Regions from separate parts of the Lysinibacillus sp. genome, predicted to be linked through region 3. Evidence: predicted binding sites of a transcription regulator. Region 3 holds the regulator's gene; each other region holds the start of a gene.
What was found. Region 3 encodes LexA, which represses DNA repair genes until DNA is damaged. Its sites were predicted from a motif close to CGAACATATGTTCG; they were not measured.
Positions count from the first base shown of each region.

Region 1 (5,465 bases), on a different contig from region 3:
GACCTGCCTTGAAACAAGCAGATATTGGTGTCGCAATGGGGGTAACAGGTACAGAGGTTGCAAAAGATGCCTCATCGATGATTTTAACCGATGATAATTTTTCGACGATTGTTAAGGCAATCGCTAATGGTCGTAGTATTTATACGAATATAAAAAATGCTATTCTATTCTTATTATCTGGTAATGCTGGAGCTATTTTTGTTGTGTTATATGCAACGGTGTTAGGCCTACCTGTTCCTTTTGCGCCTGTCCATCTATTATTCATCAACTTATTAACGGATAGTTTGCCAGCTATCGCCATTGGGTTAGAGCCCAATAATAAGAAAACGATGAAGGACAAGCCTAGAAATATTCATACACCTTTATTAAATAAAGCCTTTACGACACAAGTAGTATTAGAAGGTATTTTAATTGCCATCTCCACCATTATTGCTTTTCAAATTGGTCTATCGACAGGCGATACGTTAACAGCTAGCACAATGGCCTTTACAACACTGTGTTTATCCAGATTAGTGCATGGTTTCAACTCCAGATCCAAAGAGTCGATTTTCGCTATTGGTGTATTCTCGAATAAATATACATGGCTCGCTTTCTTAATCGGTGTGCTCAGCCTACACTTTGTCTTGTTTATGCCAATGCTCACAACAGTCTTTGAGGTTGCCCCATTGACGATTGCACAGCTAGGCTTCATTTATAGCTTATCTGTATTACCATTCCTCGTAAATCAATGGTATAAGCTTCTGTTCGTTAGGAGACGATAGTAAGTTAAAAAAAGAAGCTTCCGTTATGGATGAAACGGATGCTTCTTTTTAGCGTGGACGAGCCTCTAACCAACCTTTACGCTGACTATAGTCAATCAATTTTGATCCCAGTAGTGAATAACGCATATGAAGTTCACCATATTTTGTTAAATGGAGCTTCTTCACTGACAGATCGAGTGCTTGACTTACGGAAATTAAAGAGGAGGCGATATTCATGGATAAAATCGCACTAATTTCACCATCATTAATCATCGATTTGCCGCGAAGGTCTGTTATTTTCATCGTATTATACTCGATGGATGTAGTAGGTGCCAAGACGCCATTTTCCTTAAGTAACAATGTCAGGTGCTTATTTTCCTCTTTTAAACATTGAATAAACTCCAGGATCATTATCTTTAATTGTTTATCACGCGTATGCTTAAAAAAGGCATGGCTTGAAGCAATATATCCTTGATTGACACCAAGCTGTGACCAAAGCTTAAAAATCTCCTTAAATCGTAATGATGCTAGATTGTCTTTTAACATTGAGACACTTCCTAACTCTTAGGTTATCTAAGATTAGGATGGACAAGAAATGACATTCTATTCATCTTTTACAATAAAAGTTTACTAAGAGAACGTACTAATAATATGTGCCATAGGGATACGGATGTGGATAAGGGTAACGATATGGATACGGATAAGGACATGGTTTCATATAGTGCTTTGGCTTCGTTTGTTTATCGGTTGCTGATTTGACATGATTACAGCCTTTTGCTGGACCAATATAAGTTGTTGGAACAACCGGTGCAATGGTTTTCTTCCATTGTTCCTCATCTAAACAATACGTGTGAGCCATAATATTAGCTGGAGTAAATTTCAATATATCAGAGCCTAAAATGACTTCTGGTGTTGGCGCATCGAAAATAGCGAGTAAATGGGTGTCATCTTCTGTCGCTATTTCATAATGCCACCAGCCCTGTGGTACATTAGCGACTTGCCCAGGCTTGATTGGATAGTTTTGAATTTTCTTCGTAAAGGGATTCAATAGGGAAACTGTCGCCGCCCCAGTAATACAATAGACAAGCTCAGCTGCATTTTGATGGTAATGTGGCTCAACAACATTATCTTCACTTAAAAAAATATCGAGTAAAGATACATTTTCTAATGTATTTAATTGTTCCACGCCAAGCACATTAATATAATTTCGTGAATCCTTTTTAAAAAGCGTACTTTTGTTGACATCAAAAGTGAATTCCGCAGACGGGGAGGAATAATCAATATTTGTGTTTATAGTTACATCCTTTCTCACTTCAATTGTACTCTTCATTATCACCATAGAGTATGTTTCTATTATTGCTAGGCTTACACAAATGCCTAGCTCTCAGTGGGAACTCCTGCTTCATCTGCCTTTTTAAAGTTACCTAAAATTACCACTTCTATTTAAGAAAGTACATACGTATAATAAAAAACGAACATTTGTTCTTCTTCAGAGAGCTATGTTTACGAACTACAGTAAGTAAAGGAGCATTCAACATTATTATCATCAATGGTCATGTAATGGATACCTAGAAAATATGGAATGCTAGCTTTATTACGAGTTGCTTCCTATACAAAAGTGGGCACGGTGTTTCACGCAATGGCTTATATGGCGGACACTTGCTTAAGGAGTGGAGAAAATGATAAAAGATAGAGGAACAATGAAGTGGACAGCGATGATGTTACCAGAGCATTTAATGCTTTTGAAAGAATGGAAACAAGAGGTGTTTACAGAGCCACCTCGTGAACGCACTGAATGGGAGCTTGAAGAATTACAGCAAACGATCTCGCGAGCAATTGTTCAACATAACTATATTATGTTAACTATATGGGATCAGGCTCATTATGTTCAATGGGGAGGCTTCATTCAGGCGATGCATGAGGAGGAGCTACTACTAGAAACTATCACCACAACAAAGCATATCCCCTTAAGGTATATTTATGCTGCCCATATAGAAGATGATGTACTTGATTAATGGAGAGCAACAATGATTAGTACATTAATGTTTACAGCTCGACTTAGCAGTGAAATCATTGCGGCATATTTAACAATGGCAGAGGATTATGTTCACATTAAACGTCAGCTTGCCCAAACGATTATTTTAGCGATGCGCGGAATGCTACCATAGGAAATGATGAGGTGTTACGCTATCCATTCAAGTATTAAAAACCGAGGTGAGCTTGTGTTAAAACAATTTAACATCACTCATTTGAACAAAGCAAATGAGTGATGGTTTCTTTAAAGTGGTAACTGCATAACAATTTGCTCACCAATAGGCCCCATTCTTCTTTCACCGTTATCGATAAAGCCCACTTTGTGATAAAGATGCTGTGCGGCGATATTTTTGTGATTGACGACTAACACCACTTCATTACATTCATTAAAATGTTGCTTCACAAAGTCAGCAAGTGCAAACATTGCTTTTTTAGCATAGCCCTTACCTTGTTGTTGATGATCGATGGATAAGGCAGTTAACAACATAGCATTAGGGTTTGTAGAATATTCTTTTACCCTGTCAGTTGCATGAAGAACAAAAAAGCCAACTGGCACATGATCACTTAATATGACGATAGGATATTGTCCAACCGTCTCTATGGAAATTTCTTTTGGAAGGGCTGTAAATTGGTGTTGGTCTTCCGGTAGTTCAAAACTATGTAACTGCTCCACATAATCTTCTGAAAAATGTACTAATTCAATGTTCGCTGTTTTTTGCATAAAAAAGCCTCCTTTTTTTATTATTCTAACTACAGAACAGGTGTTCGTCAAGGAGGCTTGTATAAAAATAATGTCAGCTAGGATAGTTTAACTTAAAAAATTACCAAAAAATAAAATGAAGGAGATACTGATTATTAGGATAAGTGTGATCAACATTGTTATGATCCCTCGTAGCAAGGTTGCTAAATTTTTTACATCTTTCATTCCAACAAAGCTGAGGTAGAAACAGGTAATGGACAAGAGTAGAGTCAACGTCAATGGATGAAAATGAAGTTGTGTAACAAAAAAGTCTTTCATTGTGCCTGAAAGAAAAAATAGTAGGATGCAGCCTAAAGATAAAACAAATGACCAGAAATTTAAATTAATTCCCATTGTTTTCCTCCCTCCTATAGAACGAATTTGTCTTATGAATGTTCCGATGATTCCGTTTGATAGGGTAAAAGGATAAAACAGCGAAACGTGGAATGACAAAAAGAGGTCACTTGGACGAAAGTGACCCCAAATACCAATAAAAGGAGTGTACGTAAAGTTGAAAGAACTTTACACTACTATTAGTATGATGAGCTAGCGTTTTAAGATAGTTATCTATCTTAAGCGCTAGCTTTTAATTTCGATTAAATGACTTTAAGTATTGAAAAATCGCTGTGAGAAATACTCCAATTAAAAAGGACAGTAGATAACTTGTATGTCAACTAAGAAGTGCCAATAAAAAAAACATCCTAGATGGATGTCTTTAGTATAATGGCTGCTGCATCTGACAAGGTGGAAAGCCATTTACATCTTGAATCATATGAAAATCGTATTGTTTTAAGGCAAATTGGCTTTGATACAAATATTCGAGGACATGAAGCTTTCCACCTGAAACGCCGCAGAGGACACCAGAAGTACCCTGCCCATTTGTAAAAGAAACACCGACTGGCCGCCCGATTAAATAGGGGATCTCGTGTTGCCAAGGCACAATTACCACTCCTTTCAATGTAATATATGAAAGAAGTGGTAATAGATGTGGAGGTCAAATACCTAAAAATGGGAGTCGTTTTGTCAGTAGCTTTTAACGATGAAACAATATACTCTTCTAATTATATTAACAGCCAATGGAAGACTATTGGTATTTTGGTGTATATGGTATATTATGCATATAATTAGAAAAAAGGGGGATTTTTCTTGAGAAAATATACAAAGTTTGCATAGCAAAGGCTATTGCAAAAAAATGAATGACAATAGCCTTTGCTCTTCCTAAAAACAATCTATACATTTAGGAGTGCAATATGAGCTATAAAAAAGCAAAGCATATTTTACCTGCCGAATTGTTAGCATTAATTCAAGAGTATGTGGATGGTGAATATATTTATATTCCAAGGAAAGAAGAACATAAAAAGAACTGGGGAACTAATACGACCACAAGAACGGAACTGGATTTGAGAAACGCCAGTATTTATCATGATTTTTTAGCAGGAATGGATAGTGAGACGCTAGGTGAAAAATATTATTTATCACGTAAGAGTATTCAAAGAATTATTTTAAAAGAAAAAAGAAGGGCATTAAACAATCAGTCATTGCGATTTTAAATTGCAGTGGCTTATTTTTTTTTATGAAATATCGATGAGGTATGATCCGTGATGATATTCAGATATTCTTAAATAAGGCTATCTATTATTCGTGAAAAGGGAGAGAAATATGAAATTTACTAAATTATTGGGAAACTCATTTCCAACCATTCAAACTGAACATATGCGATTAAGGCAGTTAAAACATGAAGATGCACCAGCCTTATACAATTATTATTCAAATGAAAATGTTTATTGTTATCTAGATTGGAATGGGCCTGAGAGCTTAGAAAAAAGTTATGAGGTTATTAAAATATGGAATGAAGGCTATGAAAAGGGCTGGATTATTCGTTTTGCCATTGCTGACAACATCACAGATGAAGTGATAGGTACCATTTTTTTAAGTAATTTTGAAGGCAAGCG
Region 1 covers NZ_DAMDAY010000032.1:26,588-32,052, reverse strand. The annotation lists gene RT445_RS09315 (cation-translocating P-type ATPase) at 1-761, shown strand, start outside; gene RT445_RS09310 (DUF3231 family protein) at 810-1,286, opposite strand; gene RT445_RS09305 (cupin domain-containing protein) at 1,384-2,070, opposite strand; gene RT445_RS09300 (YolD-like family protein) at 2,420-2,755, shown strand; gene RT445_RS09295 (hypothetical protein) at 2,768-2,908, shown strand; gene RT445_RS09290 (GNAT family N-acetyltransferase) at 3,019-3,495, opposite strand; gene RT445_RS09285 (hypothetical protein) at 4,229-4,453, opposite strand; gene RT445_RS09280 (CD3324 family protein) at 4,764-5,063, shown strand; gene RT445_RS09275 (GNAT family N-acetyltransferase) at 5,173-5,465, shown strand, end outside.
Region 1: the regulator LexA is predicted to act here: its motif matches at 2,213-2,226, upstream of RT445_RS09300 (YolD-like family protein).

Region 2 (5,465 bases), on a different contig from region 3:
AAGAATTATTAACAGATACACGTGTCTATAATGCTGGTGAAGTAATTGAATATGACGCTACAGCGCAAAATTATGTACGTATCCGTCTTGGTAATTCAACACAGGCTAAAATCTATATTAATGACGAACCTCTAACGTATGCACAACAAATTGTAACGCAAAATATCGTCATCAATTTCAATAAAGAACAGTAGTCATCATCTGATGGCTACTTTCTTTCATCATGAAAGGTGTTAGAAAAATGAATATTCCAAATAAAATTACCATCTCTCGAATCTTGCTTATTCCATTCTTTGTCATTGTTATGATGTTTGATTTCGGCTGGGGAACATTGACACTATTTGGTGCAGAGATGCCAATCCATCATTTTATAGGTGCACTTATTTTTATCTTTGCTTCAACAACTGATTGGGTGGATGGTTATTATGCACGTAAGTATAATCTTGTGACAACGTTTGGGAAATTTTTAGATCCCTTAGCTGATAAATTACTTGTCTCAGCAGCCTTTATTTTAATGGTAGAACTTGATATGGCGCCTGCCTGGATCATTATCATTATTATTAGCCGTGAATTTGCAGTAACTGGCTTACGTCTAATTTTGGCAGGTGGAGGAGAAGTTGTAGCTGCTAATCAGCTCGGTAAAATAAAAACTTGGGCACAAATTGTAGCGATTGCTGCTGCTCTTTTACACAATACAATCTTTACACTAATTGGTATTCCATTTGATATGATCATGCTTTATATTGCATTGTTCTTTACGCTATGGTCTGGGTGGGATTATTTCTATCTAAACAGACGTGTTTTACTTGAGTCTAAATAAGAAAGGTCTTGTGAATCATGAATGCTGAAATTCTTGCTGTTGGCTCTGAGTTATTATTAGGTCAAATTACGAATACAAATGCGAGATTTATCTCAAGTCAGTTATCAGAGCTTGGTATAAACGTTTTTTATCACACAGTAGTTGGAGATAATGCGCAACGGTTAGAACAAGCTATTGAAGTGGCGGAGTCTCGTGCTGATCTCATTATTTTTTCGGGAGGGCTTGGACCTACGAAGGATGATTTAACGAAGGAAACGATTGCACGTCACCTCGGTGTTTCTCTTGAATTTGACGAAGTGGCATTAACGTATATTGAGCAATTTTTTGCCAAACGAGGACGTCCAATGACGGAGAATAATCGTAAACAGGCATTAATTTTAGCTGGTAGTGAAGTGCTAGCCAATCACCATGGCATGGCTCCTGGTATGATTTTCACAAAGAATGATCGTACCTATATTTTACTTCCAGGACCTCCAAAAGAGCTAGAACCAATGTTTCAATTTGAGGCTAAACCTAAGCTAGCAGCGATGCTGAATGATGGAGGGATCATTGCATCTCATGTCATGCGTTTTTATGGCATTGGTGAGGCCGAGCTCGAAGTACGTGTTCAAAGTATATTAGATGCACAAACAAATCCAACGGTTGCTCCACTTGCTTCTGATGGAGAGGTAACATTGCGCGTGACAGCTAAAGCAGCAACAGAGCAACAAGCTCAACAGTTAATTGCTGCAAAAGTTGCAGAGATACAGGCACTAGTTGGAGAGTATCAATATGGTGTAGATGATGATTCACTTGCATCTAAAACAGTTGAAATGTTACTTGATAATAAGCTAACAATTGCAGCTGCAGAAAGTTTAACAGCTGGGTTATTTCAATCTGAACTTGCTGAAATTCCCGGAGTAGGCAATGCACTTATCGGAGGCATTGTTACGTATGCAGCAGATGCGAAAGTAAAACAACTTGGTATTTCACAAGAATTAATTGATACACATGGTGTTGTCAGCAGCGAGTGTGCAGCGGCAATGGCGAGTGCTGTACGTGAAAAGTTTTCAACGAATATTGGCATTGGTCTTACGGGCGAAGCAGGCCCTACTGCGCATGATCACCAACCTGTAGGTACGGTTTGGATAGGTATTGCCATTGAGGATGAGGAGCCACTTACATATTTACTTCATTTATCTGGCATGCGCAATACGAATCGACTTCGTGCAGTGAAATTTACATGCCATTATTTAATGCAGTTATTAGAAGAGCGTGGATATACAAAACGATATAGATAGAGTAAAAAATAGGAATTTGGGTAGAGGAAAACTATCCAAATTTTTATTTTGAAGAAAAATCGAATAAATGTTCGCTTTTTTCTTGCGTGTTTTCTCAAAAACAAGTATAGTAGAGATAGACAAAAACAGTGAACAGTTTTCGAAGGAGGAAAATGAATGAGTGATCGTAAAGCAGCCTTAGAACAGGCTCTAAAGCAAATTGAAAAGAATTTTGGTAAAGGTTCTATCATGAAACTCGGCGAAAAAACCGATTTAGAAATTGCGACATCTTCAAGTGGTTCGTTAGCACTTGATGCAGCATTAGGAGTAGGCGGATATCCACGTGGACGTATTATTGAAGTATACGGCCCAGAATCATCTGGTAAAACAACAGTTGCGCTTCATGCCATTGCGGAAGTTCAAGCAAAAGGTGGACAAGCTGCATTTATCGATGCAGAGCATGCATTAGATCCAGTTTATGCGCAAAAATTAGGCGTCGATATTGACGAGCTATTACTTTCACAGCCAGATACAGGGGAGCAAGCACTTGAAATTGCAGAAGCATTAGTGCGTAGTGGTGCTATTGATATTATCGTTATTGACTCCGTTGCTGCCTTAGTACCAAAAGCTGAAATTGAAGGGGATATGGGTGATTCTCATGTCGGCCTACAAGCACGTTTAATGTCTCAGGCATTACGTAAACTTTCAGGTGCGATTAATAAATCAAAAACGATTGCTATTTTCATTAACCAAGTTCGTGAAAAAATTGGTGTCATGTTCGGAAACCCTGAAACAACACCAGGTGGACGAGCTCTTAAATTCTATAGCTCTGTCCGTTTAGAAGTGCGTCGAGCAGAAGCTATTAAACAAGGTAATGATATTGTTGGTAACCGTACAAAAATTAAAATTGTTAAAAATAAAGTAGCACCGCCTTTCCGTACTGCTGAAGTGGATATTATGTATGGTGAAGGTATTTCTAAAGAAGGCGAAACAGTTGATTTAGGTGTAGAATTAGATATTGTCCAAAAAAGTGGTTCTTGGTATGCATATGGTGATGAACGTCTAGGTCAAGGTCGAGAAAATGCTAAACAATATTTAAAAGAAAATGTTGCTGTTATGGAAGACATCGCAAATAAAATTCGAGCTTCTTATGGTATTGCAGCTTCTTCTTACACAATTGCTGCTCATGATGAAGAAGAGATGGATGAAGAATTGATGTTACTTCTTGAAGAAGAATAATAAACGATTGCATTGTTCCCATTTTTTGAGGGAACAATGCTTTTTTTTGTCTATATTCTTAAACTTTTACCCATAATAAGAGTAATGCCGTCTATCTCAAGGTGTTATTTCTTATGTACTGTTTTTATATTAATTGTATTTAAGATGAAATTTTTTCTAGTGTAAAAGTAATAGGGTGAAAAATAACCGAATGGATAGGACTTACTTTTTTTGGCTGAAGGGCGAACAGACGCCCGACTATCCTTGACAGAGCTTAAGGCTAGCTATACAATTAAATATGTATAATTTCTGAATTATGACTTTAAATAGGCAGTACATTTTATCTTCATTTACCTAGTGTTTTCTAGTGAAATGGACATCACACATTTAGAATATTGTTGAGATTTTCCCTTTCATATAGATGTCTAAACACCTACTAAATGAAGCTACAGCCTTTGGCTAATAGAACGGATTTTGTGTAAATTCAATCAAAATCTGGCGCAATTTCGCCAAGGCGCGATAGATGTATGCGCCGACTGAAACAGTAATACCCAAATAGCAAGAGGAGGTGTTCATATGGATGGAATTACTATCATCTCCGCTTTGCTTGGACTCATCGTTGGTGCCGCTGTTAGCTATATCTACATGAAAAAAGTGAATGACTCAAAAATCACTGGTGCTAAACATGTTGCTGAAACAATCGTTGAAGAAGGAAAACGAGAAGCGGAGGCAATGAAGAAAGAAGCACTACTTGAAGCCAAAGATGAAACTCACAAATTTCGTACTGAAGCCGAAAATGACATTCGTGAACGTCGTTTAGAACTTCAAAAACAAGAGAACCGTTTATTGCAAAGAGAAGAGAATCTTGATCGCAAGGATGATGCTCTAAATAAGAGAGAAGCAGGCTTAGAGCGTAAAGAACAAGCTCTAGCTGAAAGACAACAGCATATTGAACAGATGGAGAGCAAAGTGGACGAGCTCGTAGCACTACAAAAAACAGAGCTAGAACGTATTTCTGCTTTAACTAGAGATGAAGCTAAAACAGTTATCCTAAATGAAGTAGAAAAAGAGTTAGCGACTGATATTGCTGTGATGACGAAGGAAGCTGAAACACGTGCGAAAGAAGACTCAGATAAAAAAGCACGTGAAATTTTATCATTAGCATTACAACGCTTTGCGGCAGATCATGTAGCAGAAACAACTGTATCTGTTGTGAACTTGCCAAATGATGAAATGAAAGGTCGTATTATTGGTCGTGAAGGCCGTAATATCCGCACATTGGAAACATTAACAGGGATTGATTTAATTATTGATGATACTCCTGAAGCGGTTATATTATCAGGCTTTGATCCAATTCGTCGTGAAACGGCTCGACTTGCACTTGAAAAACTTGTACAGGATGGTCGCATCCACCCAGCTCGCATTGAGGAAATGGTGGAGAAAGCTCGACGTGAAGTGGATGAACAAATCCGCGAAACAGGTGAGCAAACTACATTTGAAATTGGCATTCATAATTTACATCCAGATTTAATGAAAATTTTAGGCCGTATGAAATATCGTACAAGCTATGGACAAAACGTCCTAAAACATTCAATTGAAGTCGCACATTTAGCAGGATTACTTGCTGCTGAACTTGGTGAAGATGTAGCGTTAGCTCGTCGTGCAGGCTTATTACATGATATTGGGAAAGCAATTGACCATGAAGTTGAAGGTAGCCACGTCGAAATCGGTGTGGAACTAGCAACGAAATATAAGGAACATCCGGTTGTTATCAACAGTATTGCTTCGCATCATGGTGATACTGAAGCAACATCTGTTATTGCGGTATTAGTTGCAGCGGCTGATGCATTATCAGCAGCTCGCCCAGGTGCACGTAGTGAAACACTTGAAAACTATATCCGCAGACTTGAAAAGTTAGAGGAAATTTCAGAAAGCTATGATGGTGTAGAAAAATCTTTTGCTATTCAAGCTGGACGTGAAATTCGTATTATTGTACAACCTGAAAAAATTGATGATTTAGCATCTCATCGTCTTGCACGAGATATCCGTAAACGTATTGAGGAAGAGTTAGATTATCCAGGTCATATTAAAGTAACAGTCATTCGCGAAACACGTGCTGTGGAGTATGCGAAATAATATTGAATGTTAGAGGTTTCTTTAGATTATTA
Region 2 covers NZ_DAMDAY010000029.1:14,749-20,213, forward strand. The annotation lists gene RT445_RS08630 (helix-turn-helix domain-containing protein) at 1-194, shown strand, start outside; gene pgsA (CDP-diacylglycerol--glycerol-3-phosphate 3-phosphatidyltransferase) at 242-820, shown strand; gene RT445_RS08640 (competence/damage-inducible protein A) at 838-2,100, shown strand; gene recA (recombinase RecA) at 2,257-3,318, shown strand; gene rny (ribonuclease Y) at 3,874-5,433, shown strand.
Region 2: the regulator LexA is predicted to act here: its motif matches at 2,161-2,174, upstream of recA (recombinase RecA).

Region 3 (5,465 bases):
AACACTATTTCTGGCGGCAGTTATCGGTATGATTGTGGGGGTTATCATTTTGTTCAAGCGTAAGCAAGGAAGAAAAACACCCTTCCCCTTTGGTCCGTCTATCGCCTTAGCAGCGATCATTGTTTATTTTTATGGTGATTCATTAATCAATTGGTATTTAGGTTTTTGGTAATTGTCAATCTTCAAGAATATGGAGGGAAGCAAGTGAAACCGGTTATTGGCATTACAGCCTTTGTGGAGGATGATTTATCCGTTCATTTAAATGCTGCTTACAGTCAAAGTATTATTGAGGCGGGAGGAATTCCGCTTATTATTCCTTTAGGTGTTGAGGAGGATGCGGCTCAAATTTTAGCTCTTACAGATGGTTTATTGTTATCGGGTGGCTATGATGTGCATCCATTTCTATTCGGAGCAGAGCCATCACCAAAGCTAGGGAAAATTCATCCAGCGAGGGATACAGTTGAACTAGCTTTAATTGAAGCTGCTTTTATACGAAAAATGCCTATTTTCGGTATTTGTCGTGGAATCCAAATTTTAAATGTCGCATTAGGTGGTACTTTATATCAGGACATTGATAGTGACCATTTTAGTACGAAGTTGCTTAAACATGCACAGCAATCAGGTCGAGCTGTAGCTACTCATTATGTACAGATTATTGCAGATAATTTATTAGCAACTATTTTAGAACAAGAGAAAGTTGCTGTAAATTCATTTCATCATCAGGCTGTGAATGTTCTAGCAGAGAAATTAAAAGTAGCAGCGAAATCAAGCGATGGTATTATCGAAGCGGTAGTTCATGAAGATTTACCATTTTGCTTGGCAGTTCAGTGGCATCCTGAGGAAATGGCCATAGCAGGAGAAGAGAACGCTATAAAATTATTTTCAGCATTTGTAGAGGCTAGCTTAAAGTTCAAAAAAGAAGCTTAGAAGGGCATAGAGTAAAGAATCCAATGCTAGTATGTGGATTCTTTTTTTGCGTAAAAAAGAGGATACATGCTCATAAGGAACATATAATCCTCGATACCTATTTTCGTAATTAATGCACACGACGGTAGAGACCAACAACTTGTCCTAAAATAGAAACTTGATCGACAATAATTGGCTCCATGGATGAATTTTCAGGCTGTAAACGGAAATGGTTTTTTTCTTTGAAAAAACGTTTTACAGTGGCTTCATCCTCAGCTGTCATAGCTACAACAATATCACCGTTATTGGCTGTTGCCTTTTGCTTCACAATGACTAAGTCCCCATCTAAAATTCCTGCTTCAATCATTGATTCCCCCATAATTTCAAGCATGAACAATTGATCTTCACTTGTGCCATACGTATCTGGTAGCGGGAAATACTCTTCAATGTTTTCAATAGCTGTAATAGGAGAACCGGCTGTAACCTTACCAACAAGTGGAACATGAATTACTTGTTGCTTTTGAATGGATTCTTCAGGCTCTAGAATTTCAATCGCACGTGGCTTTGTTGGATCTCGACGAATAAAGCCTTTTTGTTCTAATCGAGCTAGATGACCATGAACAGTGGAACTTGAAGCAAGTCCAACTGCTTCCCCGATTTCTCGTACTGATGGTGGATAGCCCTTAGCTCGTACCTCTTCTTTAATAAAAGCTAAAATATCCTCTTGTCTTTTTGAAACTTTTTTCATGAGTGCTCACCTCTTTTTTCTAATATCATTCTTCTTATTTGATAGTATAACAGAATGCGAACACGTATGCAAACATAGGTTCGAAAAGTGTTTGACAAAAACGTTTGTTCGCTTTATTATGAGAACATACATTCCGAACAAACATTCTACAAAAGGGGTTTTGAACATGACATGGTTAAAGAAAAACACACATATTTCAATCTTGATGGGAGTTTGTCTACTATTTGCAGGATATCTTTACATTACTGATCCAGGACACGTTAGTTACGCTGAAATTCAAATCGAACACGGGGATAGCTTATGGTCGTTAGCAGAGCAATACCGTGGTAAAATGAGTACTGAAGATTGGATTAAGCTTGTGAAAACAGAAAATGAGCTAGCGGATATTAAAATTGTGGCAGGAAAATCTCTAGTCATTCCTGTAGTGAGTAATCAGGCCGATCCCATCAATACCATTGAAATTGCGAGAAACGAACAATGATCAATAATCAACTGTCGGCTGTTGTCTATTGCCGTGTAAGTACTGAAAAGGAAACACAAAGCTCGTCTTTAGAGCGACAACAAGAAGAGTTACTGCGCTATGCAAAAGAGCAAGGTTATGAGGTGAAGGGCGTTTTTAAGGATAAGCACAGCGGCTACGATGTAGAACGTGAGGGCTTACTTGAAATGCTTGATTTCATTAAAGAAAAGGGGATTAACGCGCTTTTTGTACAAGATGAAACACGTTTAGGACGTGGAAATGCAAGGATGGCTGTGTTGCATTTGTTACAAAAATCAGCAACAGATGTTTTCTCTATGCGTGATGCAGGACCGGTGCAACTAAACGAAATGGACACGATGCTGCTTGAGATTTTAGCGATAGTAGAGGAATACCAGCGTAGAATACATAATGCTAAAATACGTAGAGGTATGCGCCGTGCTGTAGAGAATGGCTACCGTCCTGAAAACAATTTATCGAATCGAGGTAACCCGCATGGTCAGGAGCGTAAGGAACTACCTGTAGATGAAATTGTCAAGCTGCGTAAACGTGGATTTACCTTTGAAGAAATTTCTATAACGCTTAGAGGGTTAGGTTTTGAAGTTAGTAAAGCGACTGTCCATCGCAGATTTCAAGAACATCAAGAAAGATTAGCAGGAAAATGATATAGCCTGCTAATCTTTTTTTATCTTCTGTACTTCGCTATTAATAGGAAGATAAGCTTTCTATGCTTACGTTAGTAGGTAGTTTAAAAGGGTGTTCTTTATTAATTCGGTCATAAAACATAATGCCGTTTAGATGGTCGATTTCATGTTGGACAACAATTGCACCATAGCCCTGTAACTGCACGATGATTTCTTGTCCATTAATGTTATAACCTTTAACCTTAATACGTTCATATCTTGGCACAAAACCATGGACTGGTCGATTAACAGATAAACACCCTTCTCCCTCTGGTAAATAAATCATATTTACTGAATGACTGATTATTTTAGGGTTGATCAACATCATTTCATAGTCATCAAAAAATATAGCAAACATTCGTTTATCTACGCCAATTTGGTTAGCTGATAGTCCACTTCCAGGTCGAAGCTTATATTTTTTTGCTAGATTTGGATCTTGGCTATTTTTTAAATATTGCAGCATTGATAATAATGTATATTGGTCTTCTTTTGTCACAGGGATTGTCACTTCTTGTGTTTGTTTTCGTAATAATACGGAGTCCTCTTTTACGAAATCTTTCATAGTAATCATATAATTAGGATGAAATCTATTCATAGATAAACACCTCATCAATACGACTATTGAGGACTTTAGCAATTTTAAAAGCTAATTCAAGCGTCGGATCGTACTTATCATTTTCAATACAATTGATTGTTTGTCTGACAACCCCGCATTCCTTAGCAAGAGCAGCTTGTGTTATTCCTAATCTTTTTCTCAAAACTTTGATAATATTCTTCAGATTTACCCCTCCATTTTTGTCCGAAGTATTAGACATTATTATAGCGAAAATCTACAAGAAATGTCCAAGGGATTAGACATGTGGAGTGTTTTATTTTTCATACCAGTTGGCATTAAAATTTAGATTTAGCGCTTTCCCTAAATTAATACCGAATTGAATAAAGGCTCTACCACGTGCTGTAATGATATGGCCGTCTTGCACAAAGAGTTCGTCAGAATAATGTCGTAGATCAAAAATCCCTAACTGTCTTATTCCATCTAAAGGCAAACCAACCGTGTATTGTTTGTTTGCTAAAATTCCAGCCTTTGCTAATAAATAGGGGGAGCTAGAGATACTTGCGATAATGCCTTCTTTATCGTGGATTGCACGTATAAAATCGAATATTTCCTGTTCTTGTTGTAGGCAAGATATGTCCATGCATCCTGGCAATACAAGACTATCAATATCAGCTAAGTTCGCCTCGCTTATTAGAGAATCCACTACACAGCATAAACCCGATTCCCCGCGTATTGGTTCATTGTCTAAACCTAGGGTGATGATAGGTTTGCCACCTTGCATTAATATAGACAAGGCCACGCTTAATTCATATTCACTAAATTGAGGGTATAATAATACAGCCGTTTTCTTCATTCACACTCTCCTTTGTTCGTCCACTCTTCCTGCAAAATGGCGTAATAAAATTCATCCCACCAATCTTCACCATGCGGTATACATTTTTTAAAAAAACCTTCACGTCGCATACCTATCTTTTCCATGACCCTATATGAAGCGATATTTTCGGGCTGACATGTTGCAATTATTCTATGAAGCTTCATTTCGGTGAAGCCATAATCTAAAACAGCACGCGCCGCTTCAGAAGCAAACCCATGGTTCTGATAAAGAGGATTTAAAACCCATCCGATTTCATAGGTATGTTCACCAAAGTATCGGTGAAAAACAATATGACCGATCACCAATTGTTGCTCTCTTAAAACAATGGCAAAATGTTTGGCTTGTACATCACTGTTTTCTATTATAAATTTTCGTACCTGTTCTTCATCGAAAACGCCTTCAGGCATGTAATGCATCACCGTTTTATCTGACAAATAGCTATAAATAGCAGGAAAATCTTTTGCTTCAAAATTTCTGATAAGTAATCGTTGAGTTGTAATATTCACGTTCATTCCCCCAATATCTATCAATTTTTCCCTTTTACTATAGTTATACACCTCTAACATCTGGAAGTCATGTGAATAATAGCAAAGAGGTGTTATTAAGGGTTGGTATAACTGCATTTTAAGGGAAACCATGCTATACTTTGCATACTGAAGTCTTTAAGATAGGTATTGAAAGGTGTGTAACAATGTTATCAAAAGAAAAAATTAATCGAATTAATGAACTTTCTGCCAAAGCAAAAAGTGGACAATTAACAGAGGAAGAGGCAAAGGAGCGAACAGCGCTTCGTAAGGAGTACTTAGATACGTTCCGAGCAACAATGCGCGATACGATTGAAAATGTAAAAGTGGTGGATGTAGAAGGTAATGATGTCACACCAGAGAAGGTTAGACAAGCGAAAAAAAATAAATTTCTAAATTAATGTGACACAATTCAATAAAGTATGTATGAAAAACCAAATAGTATAACAAAAGCATTGTTTTCTACAGCAATGTTGACTAAACTGTAAAAGAACAATATATAGGACGAGAAAGGATGTCACAATATAATGACTCAACATGCGGATCTATTAGCAATTAATGCTATCCGAACTTTGTCAATCGACGCTATTGAAAAAGCAAATTCTGGTCACCCAGGTTTACCGATGGGGGCAGCGCCAATGGCTTATACGCTATGGACAAAACAATTACGCCATAATCCAGCCAATCCAAAATGGT
Region 3 covers NZ_DAMDAY010000051.1:21,810-27,274, reverse strand. The annotation lists partial or broken gene RT445_RS12320 (prepilin peptidase) at 1-172, shown strand, start outside; gene RT445_RS12315 (gamma-glutamyl-gamma-aminobutyrate hydrolase family protein) at 205-927, shown strand; gene lexA (transcriptional repressor LexA) at 1,037-1,654, opposite strand; gene yneA (cell division suppressor protein YneA) at 1,821-2,135, shown strand; gene RT445_RS12300 (YneB family resolvase-like protein) at 2,132-2,797, shown strand; gene def (peptide deformylase) at 2,838-3,410, opposite strand; gene RT445_RS12290 (helix-turn-helix transcriptional regulator) at 3,403-3,594, opposite strand; gene RT445_RS12285 (DJ-1/PfpI family protein) at 3,685-4,224, opposite strand; gene RT445_RS12280 (GNAT family N-acetyltransferase) at 4,221-4,751, opposite strand; gene RT445_RS12275 (DUF896 domain-containing protein) at 4,937-5,170, shown strand; gene tkt (transketolase) at 5,297-5,465, shown strand, end outside.